DNA from 2 places in the Paenibacillus sp. CMM36 genome. Region 1 is predicted to be linked to the other one. Evidence: predicted binding sites of a transcription regulator. Region 1 holds the regulator's gene; the other holds the start of a gene.
What was found. Region 1 encodes LexA, which represses DNA repair genes until DNA is damaged. Its sites were predicted from a motif close to CGAACATATGTTCG; they were not measured.

Region 1 (6,721 bases):
CAGTGATGAAGCAGTTCAATTTGCTTTTCATCCCTAATTCGGATCAAATGTTTTTCTTGTTCGATAATGAGGTACCATTTCGTTTCTGTTTCATCTACATCCGCATCCACATACAGTATTGATACCGACAAGGGGAATGGCCAGTCAAACCATTGTCCTCGCTTGTCTTCTCTATAACCTTCAAATGCCATGGTTATTCCCTCCTACTTGGATAATTTCCTGATTAGTTTAAATGTATCTAACGTGCTGCGATTGTACGCTTAATTAGGTTCTTGTCTTATCCTACTGGCACAGGAATATCGCCCCCATATTCTTCTCCTTGGCTTCACGTACACCATCATAAACATCTGTAAAAGTTCAGTGTCACTTTGGCAACCGTCTAATTCCGCTATTGTTGCACAATAGTTGTATCCGCTTTTATCGTTCATTGTTCTGATCTGTACAGTATACGGAAAACGACAGGTAATAAAGAAGCTGAACGCTTTGTTACCCGATATCAAAACGCTATTACCAATACTGTACAATTATTCTACTGAGCAATGATGTGGTCCAACATGAAGGACTGGAGATAAGAACAGGTAGCAGTGTAATGGACATAAAGGCGCGTCTGCTGGTTTTGGAAGAGGGGACCACAAGAGCGATATACGCTCTATATTGTAATCATAGGGGGCTGGGATGGTGACCAAAAGATCATTACATTTTCTCGTATGGAAATAGGCGCTGTATTAAACCTCCAATGATATGGAGCAAGGATACACTCATGTCTTGAATGTATCTTGTTTCTGGAGGGTCAAAAGTGAAAACCCCTTATTCACAGTCCGTTTTGAGCTATAACCAAATTTTAATGTGGCTTTGTGTTCTTTCGTTTTTAGTGTGTTAAATGAAATGGTTCTTAATATCTCTTTACCTGATATTGCTGATGAATTCAATAAGACACCAGCCATTACAAATTGGGTGAATACTGCCTTTATGCTAAGTTTTTCTATAGGAACAGCTATATACGGAAAGTTATCTGATCAGTTAGGTATTAAAAGGTTGCTCCTGTTTGGAATCATAGTGAATTGCGTAGGATGATTAATTGGATTTGTGGGACATACTTTTTTTCCAACACTTATCTTGGGACGATTTATACAAGGGATTGGTGCAGCTGCATTTCCTTCACTTGTGATGGTCGTAGTTGCTCGCATATCCCAAAAGAAAACAGGGGAAAGGCAATATGGCCTCATCGGGTCTATCGTAGCAATGGGTGAAGGGATAGGGCCGGCTATTGGTGGGGTGATTGCTCATTATATTCATTGGTCTTATTTACTGCTTCTTCCTGTTTTAACGTTTGTAACTGTTCCCTTCCTGATAAAATTATTGAAAAAGGAAGTCATTTCAAAGGGCTCGTTTGACAATGCAGGAATCGTGCTTATATCTCTAGGTATTGTATTGTTTATGTTGTATACAACTTCTTACAGAATTTCTTTTCTGGTGATAAGTGTTCTATTTTTCTTGATCTTTTTAAAACATATCAGACAAGTAACCAATCCTTTTGTTGATTCTTCATTGGGGGAAAATACTGCATTTATGATAGGAATCCTTTGTGGGGGGCTTATGTTTGGTACCGTAGCTGGATTTGTTTCTATGGTCCCTTATATGATGAAAGACGTTCACCACTTAAGTACCGCAATGTTTGGCAGTGGAATTATTTTTCCTGGAACGATAAGTGTTATTTTCTTTGGTTTTCTTGGAGGAGCACTTGTTGATAAGAAAGGTTCCTTACATGTGCTAGCAGTCGCCGTTGCATTTCTTGCCGTCAGTTTTTTGGTAGCTGCTTTCTTTATTGAAATGACACCTTGGCTGATGTCTATTATTCTAGTCTTTGTTTTCGGTGGTCTTTCTTTTATTAAAACAGTAATATCCACTATTGTTTCAAGTAGTTTAAAACAAGAAGTAGCTGGCGCAGGAATGAGCTTGCTTAATTTTATAAGCTTTTTATCAGAAGGAACGGGGATTTCAGTTGTAGGAGGCTTATTGTCAATACGTCTTATTCATCAAAAATTTATACCAATCATTAATTTTCCATCTGCTTATTTATATAGCAATATGTTATTGATTTTTTCAGTGGTCATTATAATTAGCGGGATTTTATCTGTTATTGTATATAGACGTTCAGTTTCAGATTCCTGATAAGAGCAAAAAAGGATTACATGCTGAAAATGATCGCATCCTCACGTTTGAAGTAAGTGAATACTCTGAAAATAAATCAAAAGCTCTGCTAACCTTAATTGGCCGGCAGAGTTTTGTGTGCTGATCAGTTTGATTTTACTAGATACGGGAAAAGTAGCAATGCAAAGTGTGCGTACAAGATAGTATTGTTTTTAAATTCGGCCTTATTACAGAAGGATAGGCTAATTTGAATACTTAAACTTATAATACCAAAAAATCGCTTTCTCATGGGCTGTGGAAAAATTAGAATATAGCATAGTATCAACTCCGCCGATTACAAAGTTATTTTTAGCATAGAATCGACAAGCTAAAATATTCACATCCTGTGTTTCAAGCATAAGGCCAACAAGATTATTCTGCTTAGCCCACTCGGTTGCTTTACTCAATAAGGCTGCTCCGATTCCCTTGTGTCTCCAGTCTTTAGCGACGGCAATATCCTCAATTAGAGCATAGCCATTCCAATTAGTACAAAGTTTAATTTTCCCAACACAGTCGTTCTCATCATAATATAAAAAAATAGATTTTCCTTGTTCATTAATATAACTGATATCGACGTCATCATCCTCATACTGTTTAAAATATGGTTCGGGAAAACTTTCTTCTATATATGACCAAATGTTGTTCTCGTATTTAGGTATAATTTTTCCTGACACAATAAAGCCGTTATTCTCATTTGACTTTTTAAAATCCCCCATATTTGAAAGTGACATTTTAATTATCATGGCTTGTCTCCTTCTGGTTTAATTTCTCTATGCACATTATTCTAAAAGAGAACCACTTTTTCCTGTCTGTTAGATTTATAAAAGAGTAAAATAGTAGCGACTGTTCAACTATGTGTGATATTTACGATCTCGTCCGCTTGCTTAAACGATTCATAGCAGTAGTTAGGTGTGCTGCTTAACACAAAAAAGCAGGAAGAATTTCTCCCGCTTTTTGCATGAAAACGATTATTAACGTCTGCGTTGTCTATCGTTTACGCTAAACAAATTAACAGCCAGTGCGTTACCTCTTGCACGCGCAGTGGCTCTTTGATTGGAACGGATGTTCAATCTTCTTCTTCTTAAATCACGTCTGCAATGTCTTCTGCTCATAATATCACCTCCCTTCAAGAAATGAAGGTGCGGTTGAATCTTAGTGGCGTTTATGCTTACGCTTGGAAATTTTGATATTCAAGGCATTGGTTGCTAGTGCATTTCCGCTTCCTGTTTTAGCAGCTGCGGCTTGAAAGACTTTAACGACCAGATATCTGTTTTTCCCGATGCGATGCTTATACGTTTTAACTCTATTTCTGATCATCTGCATATCTCCTTTGCTTAGTTCTGCTATATATATATGTCAATTGTGATAGTAATGTATCAGCATAAATCTATTAGAAGCAAAAAGAAGCTAGTACCTATATCCCTAAAGGTTAACAAAAAAACTCATGCGAACCTGTCTTCGCCTTTTCAACTTTACGTTGCAGGAGATGTTACAGGCAGGTCGGCATGAGTCTAATGTGTAGAATAAAGATAATATGCAGTTTGTATGAAAATTATTTACTATTAAGGGTGTTAAGTTTTTTTTCGTAGTACGCCTCTTGGACAAGAATATGATTCAGTTGTTCTGAGAGCTGTTTATATTCTTGGCTGGCCTCTGGGTAATTATTTCTTTCGGAAATTACAGCTTCAAGTTGCTTTTCTAAATACCTGAAATGGATGAGTATTTGTATGTACTGAATACGATCGTAGGTTGTTATGTGTGATTTCTCTTCTGCATACAAATGATCCATTGTTGGAACTGCACAGCTTACGACGATAAATATCATAACAAACGCTGAAATTATTATTTTTTTCATTTAATTCCTCCTACAGGGCTATGAATAATTAATATACCATATTTAGCTAAAAGAAAGAAAGATCTATTAGTTTTGCCCACAACAGTATAGCTGTTCAAGATCAGTGGGGGATTATTTGAGACGATGAGGCTGATTTTATAGTAGATACAATAGGAATAGGTTGCTAAAAGGAAAGAATAGTTGTGAGATACATAGTAAGCATGATAACAATACAAAACCGGCTTGCCCTAGGCAGCCGGTTTTGTATTAGGGGATAGAATAACGGGGAAGGAAGAACGAGAAATCAGTGGAAGTCCCGGAAGAGTCCTACAACTTTGCCCAAAATACTGACGTGTGTCAGACGAAGCGGTTCAAAGGCTGGATTTTCAGGTTGAAGCCGGATATGATCTTTTTCTTTGTAGAAGGTTTTAACTGTAGCTTCGTCTTCATCTGTCATAGCTACAACAATATCGCCATTATCAGCGGTCTGCTGCTGACGTACGATTACATAGTCTCCGTTAGCAATCCCAGCCTCAATCATGCTTTCGCCTACAACAGATAACATGAATATTTTATCCTCACCAACAAAGTGTTGGGGAAGAGGAAAGTAATCTTCAATATTTTCTGTCGCCGTAATAGGAAGACCAGCGGTTACTTTGCCGACGACGGGGACACGACTAATGGAGTAATTAATCAAGTTGCTGTTATCCGATTCGTCTTGACCGAGTAACTCAATAGCCCGTGGTTTTGTAGGATCGCGGCGAATGAGTCCTTTTTTCTCTAAGCGATCCAAATGACCGTGAACCGTAGAACTGGAGGCCAATCCGACAGCCTCGCCTATTTCGCGTACAGAAGGGGGGTATCCCTTTAGACGCACTTCATTGCGGATAAATTCAAGAATGGCCTGCTGGCGGCTCGAAATCTTAGACATACCGTATCAACCCCATTTAGTAACGTTTGGGAAAATTATAGCATAGAACCTCCGTTCGTACAAACATAAGTTCTAAATAATCCCTAAAAAAATTGCGAACTTTTGTTCTCTTTTCTATTGAACAAAACAAACGTTCGTGTTATATTGTGAAAACATAAGAACAAACGTTTGGAGGACACAACCATGATGAAATATAGCACCTATCAAAGTATTTTTCCAATGAATATAGAAAATTTACAGGAGACCCGAAAAGAGGGTAGGGCGCGTTTTATGCAGATTATTACCCATACTCTTTTACTTAAGCTTCTTATTATAGTGATTGTTGCTTGGATTGCAGGAGCAGGTGTACTTACGGTTTTCGCGGCTCCTTCAGCTTCCAAGGAAGAAGTGACTAAACTGACAGTACAACCTGGGGATACGTTGTGGCAGATTGCCGCGAATCATAAACCGGAACGAATGGATACACGAGTATATATAGAAGGAATTGTGCGGATTAACGGTTTAGAGGATCGGGGAGTGCAGGCAGGTCAGGTACTCAAGCTTCCTGACTTATGATCTATAGACTATTAGAGCTTGTCAGGGAGCGTAATGCGGGAGCCTTGACAAGCTCTTTTCTACATGTCAAAGTGTATTATATCTTTGCTTTTATGGAGGGGACACAATTTGGATATAGACAGCTTGGTACAGCGCATTAATGAATTAGCGCGCAAAGCAAAATCCGAGGGATTAACAGAAGAGGAAACCACAGAACGTGCCAATCTTCGGGAAATTTATTTAGGTAACATTCGTCGTAATTTTCGGCAGCAGCTAGAAACGATTGAATTTGTGGACGATGATACATCGAAGGGAAATGACGGGCTGAAGCATTAATGTTGTTAAAGCGCCCAAGCCTGCAATTTGCCTTTTGTTTTAGGTACCTCTCATGGTATCTATATAGATCAGCTTTGAGGCAATTGTTTTAATGTAATATATCTGGGAAGGAATTGAGAGATGGCCCGATCATTTGAAAGAAAAGTACGCAAAAACACAGCGCATTTAAATAAATCGCGCAAAAAGCAAGGTATTCAAACCATTAGCGGCGCAGGTTCTGCAATGGATATTTTTCGTGGCCGTAATATTACTGTGCCAATTATGCTGGCTGGTCTTTCTGTATTGTACATGCTTATGAGTTACTTTTTGACTAAGACCGGTATGCGAGGGATGGATTGGCTTGTATTCGGCCTGTACTTGATGCTGGCTGTTATCTTTTTTATCCGTCGTCCTTATCTGAAAGTGGGAAAGGATACTCTCTATATGCTGAAAGGTGGTAGAGAACGTCCAATGACGGCAGGGGACATGAAAGCCATCAAGATTGAAAAGGGTTACGTAACCGTTGAAAGAAAAGGTAAGGGTGGTAATTTCATTTTCACAAAATCATTAGGTCGCTATGACACGGATGCCATTGCAGAGCGACTTGAGAAGTTTGCGCTATCCAATCAGATACAGGTTGACAAGAAATAACTGATTTAGCCTGTAGCTCTGTAACAAAGGCCGTATGATGTTATTTCATATAACATGCTGCGGCCGCTTGCTTAATATGGGCACACATAACGATTCAAATGCTTAATCAAGCAAATAGGCGTACATATACTGTGGAAAGAGAGTGGATAATTCAGATGACGATTCAGGCGGTAATGTTTGATCTTGATGATACCCTTTTGTGGGATGAACGTAGTGTAGAAGAGGCATTTGATGCAGCGTGTCAAACAGGCTCCCGTGAAGCAGGT
Region 2 (6,721 bases), on a different contig from region 1:
TTAGTTTTTATATGAGCGTAAGTTGAAATAAGAGGTTTCAGAATGAAAAAGACTCCTTGGTATGATGTAAATGGGTCCAAGATGCTGGCCAGCGACGGGATCCAAAAACAAACCAAGGAGACTACAAGATGAATTCTACTCAAAATGAACGTATTAATCAAATCACTTCTTCTACCTTAATTATCGGTGTAGACATCGCTAAATTCAAACATGTCGCCCGGGCACAAGACTACCGCGGAGTCGAGTTCGAGAAGGCTATTACGTTTGAGAACGACCGTGAAGGCTTTGAATTGTTCGTTAGCTGGTTCAGAAAGATTGCTACGGAGCAAGGGTTCCAGGACGTCATCGTTGGCATGGAAACAACCGACCACTACTGGTTGAACCTGGCCCATTTTGTGAAAGAACAGCACGTGACCCCTATATCGTGAGTACCATCGGGAAGTTCTCCAGCTACACGATATTCTTCATTCGCGCCATTTCTAATGCTTCTTCACGGTTGTTGACGCCGAGTTTCGAGTAGAGAATCGAGCAGTAATTGCGGATCGTTCCCTCCGATAAAAATAGCTTGGCGGCAATCGATTTGTAGCGCAGACCGCTCGACAGTTGCTCCAGAATCTCCATCTCGCGTTTCGTAAGCCCGTACGGGTAGTTTCCCTGACTTGAACCGATTTTCTCCAACTGCTCACGTTGACGCTTCATCTCTTCGAAGACTCGCGTAGCGACCGATTGGTCAATCCAGGTTCCTCCATTATAAATAAGTTTCAAGGCTTCCTTCATCTCCCGCGGATGAATCGACTTCAGCATGTAGCCTTCTGCCCCGCGCTCCAATGCAGTTGCTGCCTGCGAGGAATCCTTAAACGTTGTCATGAATACAACCTTCATATCAGGCCATCGTTGTTTCATCTCAACTAAAGCTTCAATCCCGCCCATTCCTTGCATACGAATATCCATTAGCACGATATCTGGTTGGGAGCGATCACAATGTTCTAATGCTTCGCGCCCGTCCCTGGCTGTACCAACGACGTTAAAATCAGCATGCTGATCCAAAATTTGCTTCAAGCTGTCGGTAATGATCACCTGGTCATCAACGATCAGCAGGCGGATTGCATCATGTACAGGCTCTGTCTGCAACGGAATATCACATATGACGAAAGTTCCTTGTCCTGACTCGGAATGCACGGACACCGTGCCGTGAAATAGTTCAAGTCGTTCCTTCATTCCATTGAGCCCAGATCCAAATTGGATTTCTTCCATTCCGATGCCGTTATCTTCGATCTGTAATCGAAGCTGCTGACTATTGAAATGTAACTGAACGGATATCATGCTCGCCTTGCCGTGCCGAACCACGTTGGTTAGAGACTCTTGAAGGCAACGATATAAACAATTGTTTATTTTTTGCATAACAAGAGTCTCACTGCCGATCACACGGAATTTGACCGTTATACCTGTTGACTTCATAAAATCTTCAGTTAATTGCCGCAGCGATTCACTTAACGAATGGTTCAACGGAGTATGAGAGAGCTGATGCAGATGCTTTCGGATATCAACCAGACTGTGTTGGGCGATTCCGACAAGCGAATTGATCCTCTCTATTTGCGCATCTGGTACGGACGATCGCAGTGATTCGACGCCGACGATGAGCGAGGTAAGCGTATGGCCAATCGTGTCATTCAGCTCATGTGACAGCCGGCTGCGCTCCTCCATCAGCGTAAGTTCCTCAATCCGCTTAATATGCTGCTCCAGCAACAGCTTTTGCTCTTGAATAATTCGGGCTTGCTTATGGGACTGAATTAAAATATTAAACGCGAAGCCGATGGCAAAACCAAGGCTGCAGCTAACGATAAACTCATACGGGAGACGATCAGCAATCCAACCGTTCAATACCGGGAATACGATTCCGCTAAGGATACCTGTCCACACATAGTTTCTTCGACTGCTCGTCAAGCCGATAGTAATCACGAGTAAAACAAAAGACCAAAGCAATCCCGGGGCTGTGTAAGCTAAATAAAGATAAAAAAAGCCCGTTACCGTGACTTCGATTGTGAGATACCAGTCTTCTTTCCTATAGAGGATGATTAATGGAACGAGATAAACGACGAAAGCGAGAGAAAGTACAACCCAAAGCGACACAACGGTTAATGACGGATCGACAAAACCAGCGCTTGCGATAATGACCAGCCAAAGCGTTCGTATGGCCACAAGTATCCAATCATACCAGACCCTTTTTTTCATTATCGAGAACACGAATTACGCACACCTTCTTATATTTTTTTGCAAATCAAATTCCGAATGATTCAGACCTATCATGCAATATAACTTCCCGATCCGTCAAGCGAAAGAGGGTGGGGTAACGGCGGTTAGAACGTAGCTTAGCAAGCACGTCATATAAGACAGTTGATAGTTTGTCATGCGGTATATGTGACAAGTCCAAGTACGATGTCATCAAAAGCTAGACGGTTTTATCACTGTTCGATTTAACAATATCAGAGGTAAGGTGAGGGGGTAAAGCAGAACAACATTCAAAATAATAGGAGCGATGCGTTATGAAATCATTCACCATTCGAAAAGGAGTTGCACTTACTTTAATAGCTATATTGGCGGGTACAGTGGCCTATGGAACTGTCCACGCAGAGGGTCAGACGGCAACTTATCAAGCTATCAATAAAGCTGCCAATACCGACAATATTTTATCGTCGGAATTCGCAAAAGAACCCAAAAAAGAACTCAACGAGAAAGAAAAGAAAAGAAAGCATCGGGAAGAAGTCAAACGCGTCATGGATCAAGTAGTTACCAACAAAAGAGTTCCAAGTGTCGTGGCAGGCGGGCTACAGGATGGGGAACGCTGGTCCTACGCTACGGGTACAGCCAGTTTCGAAGTACCACGCCCGGTGGAGCCGGATTTTTCATTCCGTATTGGAAGCATCACGAAGACATTCACTGCTACCGTTGTATTGCAGTTGGCTCAGGAGAAAAAATTGAACCTGGATGATTCGGTCGAAAAATGGCTGCCGGGGGTCATAAAGGGTAATGGGTATGACGGCAACAAAATTACGATTCGTCAGTTATTGAACCATACAAGCGGGCTTGCGAGCTATACTGATCTTGATTTTCGAGATATTACCTTGCCTCAAAATCCATTCCGTTACTATTCGTCCGACGAGCTTATCAGCATGGGACTAGCTAAGCCGCCTGTATATGCGCCAGGGAAGGGCTGGAACTATTCGAACATGAATACTATACTAGCCGGTCAAATTATTCAGAAGGTAACAGGAGAGACGTATGCGGAGCAGATCAGGAAACGGTTGATCGAACCGCTCGGGATGACAGGGACATTTGTAATGGAAAATAGTCACGATATTCCAGGTAAGCATGCCACAGGATATAATATGGACAGATCGGGTCATTTGTATGATTTAACAGAGATGAATCAATCATGGGCAAATGCAGCCGGAGATATAGTCTCAACAACCAAAGATTTGACCACCTTCTTCAGTGCGCTGTTGGGCGGAAAGCTTCTAAATCAAGAGATAATGGACCAGATGCTCACGACAGTAGATTCACCTATAGGTAAAGTTGGACTAGGGATTTATGAAATAAAAACAGCTGACGGGCAATCATACTGGGGGCATGCTGGCGGTACTTTCGGATTTGAATCGAGAGCCTTCGGATCTCTAGGCGGGCAGCATATTTTGGTAACGTGCATCAACTCGGTAGCTCCGGAAGTGGAGCCTGCTCACAATAAAATAATCAATAAGGAGTTTGGCCGTTAAGTTTAAAGCCGACATCGCGTCCTTTATTTGAGGGCGGATGTCGGTTTCTGCTGTGATTAACCGTCGTTTCATGCAATCGAGGCACAAATGTCCGCATTCAGAATAAAACGATAGATAAGATTCACGAGGGGCATAACGACGGCGTATTTTATATTCGGTCGGTCAAGCTCTACTATCGACTTCTTTACCACTCCCGCCAACAGATGGTTTACCGCCAAAATCGTAAAATAGGTTAGACGCAAATTCGATATAGAGAATAAGAAGAGATATATGGATTTTTAGAAATACATAGTAGGTATAGACAACGTAATATTACTAACCTACATATTGCACCAGACTACAATTTCTATTTAAAAAAGACTTCAAGGAAAATCAAACATTAAGACTATTGTACAAAAATATCAGAATTTCGTATATGTTATTCCGCTAACGGGATACGTTAGTTCAATGGAACAGCGACAGTCTAGGACATTATTTTCTCGTACTGGTTGTCACTGTTCCAATTTCAAAGTCCGTCTAAAACTTATTTTATGGAGAATAGCGATATGACAATTCGAAAGATGCATGGAATAATGTCGATACAATCGTATGGGACAATATAGGAGATGAATTTGAGGGAAAGAAACTTAATCATTATTCAAAACTTGATCTAACCAGGTGAATATGCGGTGGTTAGCCAATTTTAATGCTCCAAAATTTTCATTTTATCCCTCTGATTTTGTATTTTCGTCTAGTCTATCAGACCTAGGAATATTTTTCTAGGACAAAAGTTTTGGATTCGGTATACAAAAAGCCTTGTCTAGAACGTATGTTCGGAATATAATTTCTACATAATACATCAGGAGGCTACATACATGTCGAAAAAATTAGAAGGTAACGGCTTATGGGAAAGCAGCAGGATTATCATACCAGAACACAAGGAAGCATACTTAAAACTCATGAAAGACCGTCAGCGGAGAGGCAAGCCGGAACTTGACGATCAGGAAGTCCAGTTGATCGAGCAAGCGCTTATAGAGTCCTACAACACACGTCAACCTATAACACTAGTGGTTTTTAGCCCGTTCGATGACGAAGAACTCACAGGTGTAATCACGTCTATAAATACTGCTCGCAGGGAAGTGAAACTGTTTCGTGGCGAGGATGATTTTAGTTGGATCAAGTTGGAGGATATCATTTTCAGCAAGTATCTAGCAAAAATCTAAGGGTAGTAAATATTCTACTGATGTTATTCAACAAACAAGAAATGTCTCAGCTGCCTTATCTACGACAATTCAGCCGAAGTCTTTCTAGGAGCATTTGATGCTAGTGTTTTAGCTGAGCAGATCAATCCTCATATCGCAATCGAAAACTTCCTGATGACGATGCACTACACCCGCATCAAGTTAAAGAAAGAGGCATACAGATTGGTACAAGACTACTATGGGGAAGCCTACTTTTTACAGAAAATCCTGATGAGCTCCAACAACATCGCGCTGGACCAAGGTAACTTTTTCTTCACTAACGGTCCATTTGTTGTGCAAAAAATGGACCGCTAGCGAAGAAAGAAATCAATTCAGGTTAATGAAACAATTCTATGAGCTCTTGCTTGTGTACTTGGAAAATTAACAAAAGAGGCAGCGGGATTCCTGTCTCTTTTGTTATTATTCTACGTCTGAGAAAAGCGGAGTGGACAAATAACGCTCACCTGTATCAGGTAATATGACCACGATCGTCTTGCCTTTGTTTTCTGGAAGCTTCGCAATTTGTGTTGCTGCATAAACCGCAGCCCCAGAAGAAATACCAACAAGCAGCCCTTCTGTTTTGGCAAGCAGGCGTGCAGTTTCAAATGCATCTTCGTTTTTAACTTTGAAAACCTCATCCACATATTCTTCATTAAAGTTATTTGGAATGAAACCAGCACCGAGTCCTTGTAGTTGATGTGAACCTGGAGTACCCCCAGACAGCACTGGTGAATCGAACGGTTCGACGGCTATCACTTTTACAGAAGGTTTTCGTTCCTTCAATCCCTGGCCAACGCCCGAAATAGTTCCACCTGTACCTACGCCCGCAATAAAAATATCTACACCGCCATCCGTATCATGCCAGATTTCTACAGCTGTAGTTTTGCGGTGGATTTCTGGATTGGCAGGATTGCTAAACTGCTGTGGTATGAAAGAGTTTGGTGTTTCGGCAGCCAATAGTTCAGCACGCTTGATAGCGCCTTTCATCCCCTCGGATCCCGGTGTTAACACAAGCTCAGCACCGAACGCAGTCAAAAGCTTGCGACGTTCGATACTAAACGTTTCAGGAAGTGTAATTATAAGTTTATATCCAAGAGCCGCAGCTGCAAATGCAAGTCCGATTCCAGTATTGCCACTTGTTGGTTCAATAATAACGGAGTCTTTATTGATTAAGCCTTTCTCCTCAGCGTCTTTAATCATAGCATATCCAATGCGGTCCTTAACGCTACCAGCCGGATTGAAATATTCCAACTTTGCTACCACGTTTGCCTCAATATTTTGGATTTGGCTGTAGTTCAACAGTGCTAGCAAAGGAGTATTTCCAATTAATTCAGTCAACTTTTGGTGAATTTTAGTCAAAATTATCCCTCCAAACAATTAATTCATATCTACTTACTATGACATAGATATTATCACGAATTTTTCTTCATAACCATGTTCTGTTAATTCATAGTGAGGAGCGGGAACGGATGGAACAGTTTAAACCTAAGGTACTACTCATAAAAAAGTAGTCCAAGCTTATTCAGAACCTGAGAGTCATTAAGAATGTATACAGTGTATCCTTTTACCCGCTAACCTAGTGGTCGGCGGATAACGAATTTGTATTTAGTAGAAGGCAAAAAGAGCAGTAAGGAATTAATCCTTCTGCCTCACCGTTAACATACGGGGAGGCGTTTTTGTTTTGGCAAGCTTACGGTGTATCAATCGCGCCATCAAGTTGCTCTTGCGAGA

Region 2: a site for LexA is predicted at 4,572-4,585, ahead of ACWA2B_RS17570 (YolD-like family protein). Genes of this name have one in related genera too.

The regions. Positions count from the first base shown of each region.
Region 1 is NZ_JBSEDY010000004.1:22,547-29,267, reverse strand. It holds gene ACWA2B_RS09700 (hypothetical protein) at 1-191, opposite strand, end outside; partial or broken gene tet (Tet(L)/Tet(K)/Tet(45) family tetracycline efflux MFS transporter) at 770-2,172, shown strand; gene ACWA2B_RS09690 (GNAT family N-acetyltransferase) at 2,394-2,933, opposite strand; gene ACWA2B_RS09685 (hypothetical protein) at 3,162-3,302, opposite strand; gene ACWA2B_RS09680 (hypothetical protein) at 3,343-3,507, opposite strand; gene ACWA2B_RS09675 (hypothetical protein) at 3,743-4,045, opposite strand; gene lexA (transcriptional repressor LexA) at 4,329-4,955, opposite strand; gene ACWA2B_RS09665 (LysM peptidoglycan-binding domain-containing protein) at 5,142-5,510, shown strand; gene ACWA2B_RS09660 (DUF896 domain-containing protein) at 5,619-5,825, shown strand; gene ACWA2B_RS09655 (hypothetical protein) at 5,946-6,455, shown strand; gene ACWA2B_RS09650 (HAD family hydrolase) at 6,611-6,721, shown strand, end outside.
Region 2 is NZ_JBSEDY010000009.1:692-7,412, reverse strand. It holds partial or broken gene ACWA2B_RS17585 (IS110 family transposase) at 129-413, shown strand; gene ACWA2B_RS17580 (response regulator) at 451-2,244, opposite strand; gene ACWA2B_RS17575 (serine hydrolase domain-containing protein) at 2,544-3,770, shown strand; gene ACWA2B_RS17570 (YolD-like family protein) at 4,625-4,972, shown strand; gene ACWA2B_RS17565 (hypothetical protein) at 5,126-5,305, shown strand; gene cysK (cysteine synthase A) at 5,411-6,349, opposite strand; gene ACWA2B_RS17555 (hypothetical protein) at 6,672-6,721, shown strand, end outside.